Regions from separate parts of the Pantoea sp. At-9b genome, predicted to be linked through region 1. Evidence: predicted binding sites of a transcription regulator. Region 1 holds the regulator's gene; the other holds the start of a gene.

Region 1 (3,844 bases):
TTTTCGGGTCCAGCAAACGACCGGTACGTGAGCGGCCACCTTCTACAAAGTATTCAACCGAATAGCCGCGATTAAACAACTCGCCCAGATATTCGCGGAAAACGGTGGAGTAGAGCTTGTTGCCCTTAAACGTGCGGCGAATAAAGAACGCCCCAAGGCGACGGAAAATCGGCCCGGCTGGCCAGAAGTTCAGGTTGATACCCGCAGCGATATGCGGCGGCACCAGCCCCTGGTGGTAGAGCACATAAGAGAGCAGCAGGTAATCCATGTGGCTGCGATGGCAGGGGACATAAACAATCTCATGCCCATCCTGCGCCAGCTGGCGCACACGCTCGCCGCCATTCACGTTGATCCCTTGATAGAGGCGACTCCACATCCAACCCATTACACGGTCGGTGACGCGAATCGCTTCATAGGAGAAATCAGCAGCAATCTCTTCCATCAATTCGACGGCGTTCTGCTGGGCCTTCTCGTGCGAGATCTTTTTGCTGCGCGCCTCATCTTCGACAGCTTTTTCAATCGCTTTGGATTGCAACAGCTTATTGAACAGATCCTGGCGGGCTGGCAAGCGCGGGCCGATTGCCGCCAGACGCTGGCGGGCAAAGTGAATGCGTGCCACGCGTGCCAGTTTCTGAGCTATCGACTTATCTGTGCCATGTTCGGTCGCCATCTGACGCAGTGAAACCGTCGGCGAGAAGCGCACAAAGCTGTCGCGACCATGCCAGAGAATAGCGAAGAATTTCTGTACGCCGTTGAGAATGCGCAGGTGAGGGGTGGATTCCCCCTGCACTTCACGACCCGGCGCACGGCCGAACATCACTGACACCGGCAGCATTTGTACATCCAGTTCTGGATTGCTGCGATGCAGATCAAGGTAGTCGTGAAATAACTTCACGGATTCCAGACTCGGCACGAAATACGGGAACACGCGCGGTCCATCATGGATAAACACGTGACGCGGCAGTAAAGTGCCGTCAATTTCCAGCGGTGCGAGTGGATCGGGCAGATCGTGTTTCAGACACTGCGAACGCAGCGTGAGGAGATCGGCCTTGGAATCATAAGGCAGCACATACAGGATCGGCCGCGTCGGATCCAGCCCATGTTCGGAGACGGGATCGGCGGGAATGGCCTTACTCTTTACCAAAATGGAGAGTGGTAAATTCAATAATTTATAATAAAGTTTACGCCAACCTGACATAGACAACTTCAAGCCTCTTGTTAGCAAAGCGCGGCAAGCATACCAGAAAGTGCCGCGAAGATCTGTGGCTGCACTATCTCCGGCTGCCCAGACATTGACGTCAAAACGAGTAAAGGGTTCAACGACATGGCAAATAACGTCACCGGTATTCTCAGGATAATAAAAGCCGCCGGTTATTCCTGGCAGGGATTGCGCGCCGCCTGGACGCATGAGGCAGCGTTTCGCCAGGAGGCCGTTGCCGCGTTAGTGGCAATTATAGTGGCGTGCTGGCTGGATGTTGATGCCATTTCCCGCGTACTGATGATTGGTTCCGTAGTGCTGGTTGTCATTGTGGAAATCCTGAACAGCGCCATCGAAGCGGTGGTCGACCGCATCGGCCAGGAACGTCATCCTCTGGCGGGCCGGGCGAAAGATATGGGTTCCGCTGCCGTATTGCTGGCTATCTTACTGGCGCTGTTTGTCTGGATCGCGCTGATTTGGTCACATTTGCGATAAGGATTCCGGATTCATCAACTCGCTGATTTTTCCCTCAGTTTTGGTTTTCATTTCGCCAATACCTGTATATACTCACAGCGACTGTATAAACAACCAGGGGGCGGGATGAAAGCATTAACCAGCAGGCAGCAACAGGTCTATGATCTGATTCGCGACCATATTAACCAGACGGGCATGCCGCCAACGCGTGCGGAAATTGCTGCGCAGCTGGGCTTCCGCTCACCGAATGCGGCAGAAGAACACCTGAAGGCGCTGGCACGTAAAGGGGTGATTGAAATCGTCTCCGGTGCTTCACGTGGCATTCGCTTATTGATGGAAGAAGAAGCCAGCGAAGGGCTGCCGTTGATTGGCCGTGTCGCGGCGGGCGAACCTTTACTGGCGCAGGAACACATTGAAGCGCACTACCAGGTCGATGCCAATCTGTTCAAACCTACCGCTGATTTCCTGCTGCGTGTTAGCGGCATGTCGATGAAAGATATCGGTATTATGGATGGCGACCTGCTGGCCGTACATAAAACGCAGGAAGTGCGTAACGGCCAGGTGGTGGTGGCACGTATTGATGATGAAGTGACGGTGAAGCGTTGGAAAAAGCAGGGCGCGATTGTGCAACTGCTGCCGGAAAACAGTGACTTCCAGCCGATTGTTGTCGATACCCGCGAGCAGTCCCTGACAGTAGAAGGGCTGGCGGTCGGCATTGTGCGCAACGGCGAGTGGCTCTGATACCTTGATTCCCCCCGCTACGGCAGCCTTTCTGCGCTGCCGTGGTTTAATTTTCTGACAAGACTGTTGTGCAGCAAACCGGGATGGGCTGATGCAGCTGTTTTCCTCCTCTGATAAAGCACTCTGGCGGCTTGCGCTGCCGATGATTCTTTCCAATATCACCGTTCCGCTGCTCGGCGTGGTTGATACCGCCGTTATTGGTCATCTTGATAGCCCCATTTATCTCGGTGGGGTGGCGGTGGGGACGACTGCGACCAGCTTCATCTTTATGTTGCTGCTGTTTCTGCGCATGAGCACGACCGGGTTGACCGCCCAGGCTTTTGGCGCGGGCGATAAAACGGCCCTGGCACGGGCGCTCACCCAACCGCTATTAATCGCCTTGGTGGCCGGGGTGCTGTTTATTTTGCTGCGCACACCAGTCAGCAATCTGGCCGCTGCGCTGATGGGGGGCAGCCTCGCGATTCAGCAGCAGGCGCAACTTTTTATCCAGATTCGCTGGCTCAGCGCCCCCGCCACGCTGGCAAATCTGGTGATTCTCGGTTGGTTGCTGGGCGTGCAGTATGCGCGTGCGCCTGTGCTGCTGCTGGTGGTAGGGAATCTGGTCAATATTCTGTTGGATCTGCTCTTTGTGCTGGGCCTGCACTGGGGAGTGGCGGGCGCGGCAGCGGCGACGGCACTGGCAGAATACGCCACCCTGGCCGTCGGATTATGGATGGTGGCCCGGGTATTGAAGCTGCGCGGTATTGATTTCTCTACGCTGAAGCAGAGCTGGCGCGGTGATGCTGCTCGCTTGTTTCGCCTCAACCGCGACATTATGTTGCGTTCTTTTCTGCTCCAAATCTGCTTTGCATCACTGACGATACTTGGGGCGCGCATCGGCCCGGATGTGGTGGCGGTCAATGCCGTGCTGTTGATGTTCCTGACCTTTACCGCTTACGCACTGGATGGTTTTGCGTATGCCGTAGAAGCCTGTTCTGGCGAGGCGGTCGGCGCGAAAGATCGCAGCCGATTATTGCTGATCTGGCATGCCGCCTGCCGTCAGGCGGGGTTGGTGGCACTGGTATTTGCGGCGATTTATGCGTTATTTGGCGTACATATCGTGGCGCTGCTGACTTCACTGGAAGAACTACGGCAAGTGGCCGATCGCTACCTGATGTGGCAGGTAGTGATGCCGTTAGTGGGCGTGTGGTGCTATCTGTTGGATGGCATGTTTATCGGTGCGACGCGCGGTCGGGAAATGCGTAACAGTATGGCACTGGCGGCACTGGGTTATGGCCTGTCGTTACTGACGCTCCCCTGGTTAGGTAATCATGGCTTATGGCTGGCGGTGACGGTGTTTCTGGCCATGCGCGGGCTGACGCTGTGGTGGATTTGGCATCGCCATTGGCGTGCTGATAGCTGGTTTGCGGCACATTAACGATAACCCTTTGG
Region 2 (3,844 bases), on a different replicon from region 1:
GACTGGTTAATGCCATCTATCACCTTCATCAGCTGCGCACTTTTCGGCCTCGGGCGGTCCTCATCAAACAGGTTCAACTGGCTGACGCCGTGCGGCGTGAAGTCATCGAGCATCACGCCGGCTTTCATGTAGCGCCGGCCTTCCAGCCAGATGTGGTCAAGTGCTCGCATGGCCACCGCAATGATGTCCCGGGTATCCTGCGTGGGCAGCGTCAGCTTTTCGCCGGCGCTGTTGCCATAGAATACCTCCCCGGCCGCGTGGGGCGATGTCCGGATGAATACGCTGATGTGCCGGCAGAACTGGCGTTCACCCCGCAGCTTTTCAGCCGCCCGGGTGGCATACTGGCACAGTGCCTGCTGCATGGCCGATTTTGCGGTGATGCGCTCACCGAAAGAGCGGGAGCAGACAATCTGCTGCTTAGCCGGGGGCAGTTCCTCAAGCGGAATACAGGACTCCCCGTTCAGCTCGCGCACGGTTCGCTCAAGAACGACGGAAAAGTTTTTCCGGATAAAGGCCGGGTGGGTGCGCGCCAGCTCCAGCGCCGTGCGTATACCCATCGTGTTCAGTTTTTTGCCGATACGGCGCCCCACGCCCCAGATTTCCTCAACCGGCTGACGGGAGAGGAGGGTAGCAGTACGCTTCAGATTATCCGGCGTCAGCGCGAGCACGCCGCGGAACTGTTTCCATTCCTTGCTCGCCCATTGTGCTGATTTTGCCAGCGTTTTTGTCGGTCCCATGCCCACGCCGATGGTGAGTCCGGTGGTTGCCAGTACATGCTGACGCAGCCGCCGGCCGAAGTGCTCAAAGTCTTCACAGCCATTGATGCCGGTCAGCTCCAGGAACATCTCATCAATCGAATACTGCTCCACCTTTGGCGTCATTTCTTCCAGCGCTGACATCACCCTCTGGCTGAGACTGTGATAAAGCCCGTAATTGCTGCTGAAGACATGCACCCTTTCAGGAAAGTCCGCGTTCTTTATCTGAAACCACGGTACGCCCATTTTTATACCGAGCATTTTTGAGCGGGCGCTGCGTGCGATTACGCAGCCATCATTGTTACTGAGCACCACCACGGCCTGACCACGCAGGTCGGGCCGGAACAGCGCCTCGCAGCTGGCATAAAAGCTGTTCACATCGGCCAGTCCGAACATCGGCAGACTTACCTCCGGCGCGCGCGGGTGCTGTGGAAGAACCAGGTCACCACGCCCATCAGCTGCAGCGACTCCGGGTAAATGGCGGGATAAGCCGGACTCATCGGCAGCAGCGCCAGTCGCGGATGCAGCTGCAGGCGCTTGACGGTGAACTCCCCGTTCACCTCGGCGATCACCACATCGCCGTGGCAGGCTTCTTCCGCCCGGTCAACGACCATGACGTCACCGTCGAACAGCCCCAGGTCCTCCATGCTGCTGCCGCTCGCCCGGACAAAGTAGCTGGCCGCCGGGCGGCGGATGCACAACTCATTGAGATCGAGCTCGGACTCGACATAATCCGCGGCCGGGCTGGGGAACCCGGCCGGGCACAGATCGGCATAAAACGGAATGCCCAGCTGAACCCGGTGTTCTGCGGGACGAAGCAGGGTCATGCCTGTCGGTCCTGGCAGAGTTTCACTCTCAGCATGTCCCGACTGTCTATCGTAAAGCGGAGGGGTGCTATGAGCCTGTGGCATGGTTTTACCTCTGAATATAACTGTATTTATATACAGTATCGTATCGCATGAAGCCGATCGCAAGAGGGCAGGGGAGAGAACCGGAGCCTGCGTGAACCATGTGGCTGACGCGGCAGGCAATTTTATTTCTCCGCGGCTATGCCGGAAACCGCACTATAATCACGGTGAGCAACATAGCGTAGCGGCAGGGATGCCTTCCTTAAGGACTCCTTCTTCTGCCCGGTCTCCGCCGGGCTTTTTTTATCCCCGGGCCTTCAGTCCATTCCGGGCGTAAGCAGACTCTATCTGCCACCGGTGACGTGACGCTTCCTCGCCACGGCTGTTCGTTCCTCGCTGGCGCTGCGGTACGCCTCAGCCGTGACTGCGGCGAGCGTTGCTGGCAGACGGTAAAGGGCGGGTTATTATTTCCGGTCAGTTATTGTGCAGAGCAGAGACGGCGTTTTATGCTGCCGGTAACAATAATAAAACTCTGGGGTCTTTATGGACGGGCGCACTTCTCCCGGGCGGTTTCTTGCTTATCTTATGGCTGAGCACGATATTTCCGTGGAAATGTTCTGCCGGCGTACCGGACTGGATAATGCTGACGTGTGGGCCTTTCTCGGGGGGCGAATTCCAGTCACGCCCGGACTGGCTGAGCAGCTGGGCAGAGTGTTTCACTCGCCAGGATTCTGGCTCATCCGGCAGGCCATGTGGGAGCTGAAGGCGCCTGCTGCAGATGACAGGACGGACTGAACGGCGTGGTCATTCCGCCCGGTGCGTGATAATTTCTGACAGGCCTGCGCGGGCTCCCTGCTTAAGCCACATTTCGTTACAGGGTTGCATTGTCCCGCCACTGAATTATTATTCTTCTGCTACTCACTATTGCATGGCAGTCTTCATGCACTCACGTTACCCCTGTGGTCTCTCTGACAGCCGCAGGGGTCTTTTTTAAGCGAGCCGGCCTGAAGACCGGACACCTGAGTCGATATGGCTTCATCGCCCGGTTTAACCTCCCGGGCTTTTTTTTGTCCATTTTCTGAAGGCCGTCGCTGCGCTCCGCTTCCATGCGGCGCGGCGTACCGCCTGACGCCGCCTGCTGTTCAGCCCCTCACTTTCCTGCCGGTTTCACGCGCCACCCAGGGGCACGCCGTGCCTTCACGATAGCCGGGCCGCCTCTCAGACAAGGGACGCTGTCGCCGGCCTGTTCACCCGTTCCCCGCCGTGCGCGGGACATTCAGTCCGCTCCGGCGGCGCGTGCGGCTTCACGTCCGCCCCTGTCTGTTCAGCTTTTCGCCCGTCTGTTGTGGCGGCACGGCGTGAGAGTGCGCCGTGCAACCATCAACGGAGGAGAGGAACATGCCGAACTGGTGCTGTAACCGGCTGCGCGTGAGCGGCCGCAGTGAAGATATCGGGCAGGTGAGGGCGCTGTTTGCCGGCGGCGGTTATCCGTCGTATGCGCGGGCGGCAGCGGAGGGTGTCCAGCTGTTCCTGGCCGGGTGTGCCGGGATTCTGCGCCCGGCAGACGGTGAACATTATGCGCCGTATCCGGCGCTGACGGGCGCGAAAGGTTACCCGTCGTGTGCAGAAGAAGGACGCGACGGACATCACGATGTGTCAGGTAATCAGGCGTTTACGCAGTGGCTGTGCTGCCTGCGCGAGGGCACTGTGCTGACGGACGCCGCGTGCGATGACCTGCATGCCCTGTGGCTGGAAAGTGGCCTGCGTGACCGGCGCTGGAATGACCTGACTCCGGCCCGGCAGGAATGCATCGTCGCCGTGTTCGCCGGGCAGCGTCACGACTGGTGCGGAAGTTTTTCCGCCACCACCGTGCAGACATGGTGGGATACCGTCTGTGACGGTCTGCCGGAGCTGAAGGCACAGCCCCTCGACCTGCTGATGGTGCTGCCGCCGCGGCTGGATGTGGAAATCAACGGCTTTAACGGGCGTCTGCTGGCTGGCGTGCCTTCCGGTTACGACTGGTACACACACCACTATGGCACCAAATGGCCGCGCGGGTATGACCTGAATATCTGTAACGGTGGTGAGGACTGGCTGGCGGTGGACTTCGACACGCCGTGGTCGCCGCCGTCGGAGTCGTTACTGGCCGCCCTGAGTGGGCGTTACGGCGTCACCGTCGAACACTGGTACGCCGAAAGAGGGTGTGACTACTGCGGTTATGCCCTCTACAGCGATGGTGAG

Evidence for each region. The regulator LexA, encoded in region 1, represses DNA repair genes until DNA is damaged. The targets are predictions, from matches to a motif close to TNCTGTATGTACATACAGNA.
Region 2: umuD (translesion error-prone DNA polymerase V autoproteolytic subunit) is a predicted target of LexA. The motif match lies at 1,685-1,704, and genes of this name have one in related genera.

The regions. Positions count from the first base shown of each region.
Region 1 covers NC_014837.1:348,081-351,924, forward strand. Annotated here, with positions in the region: gene plsB (glycerol-3-phosphate 1-O-acyltransferase PlsB) at 1-1,198, opposite strand, end outside; gene PAT9B_RS01515 (diacylglycerol kinase) at 1,325-1,693, shown strand; gene lexA (transcriptional repressor LexA) at 1,799-2,413, shown strand; gene dinF (MATE family efflux transporter DinF) at 2,505-3,830, shown strand.
Region 2 covers NC_014842.1:44,708-48,551, forward strand. Annotated here, with positions in the region: gene umuC (translesion error-prone DNA polymerase V subunit UmuC) at 1-1,151, opposite strand, end outside; gene umuD (translesion error-prone DNA polymerase V autoproteolytic subunit) at 1,160-1,582, opposite strand; gene PAT9B_RS29000 (DUF1281 domain-containing protein) at 3,002-3,844, shown strand, end outside.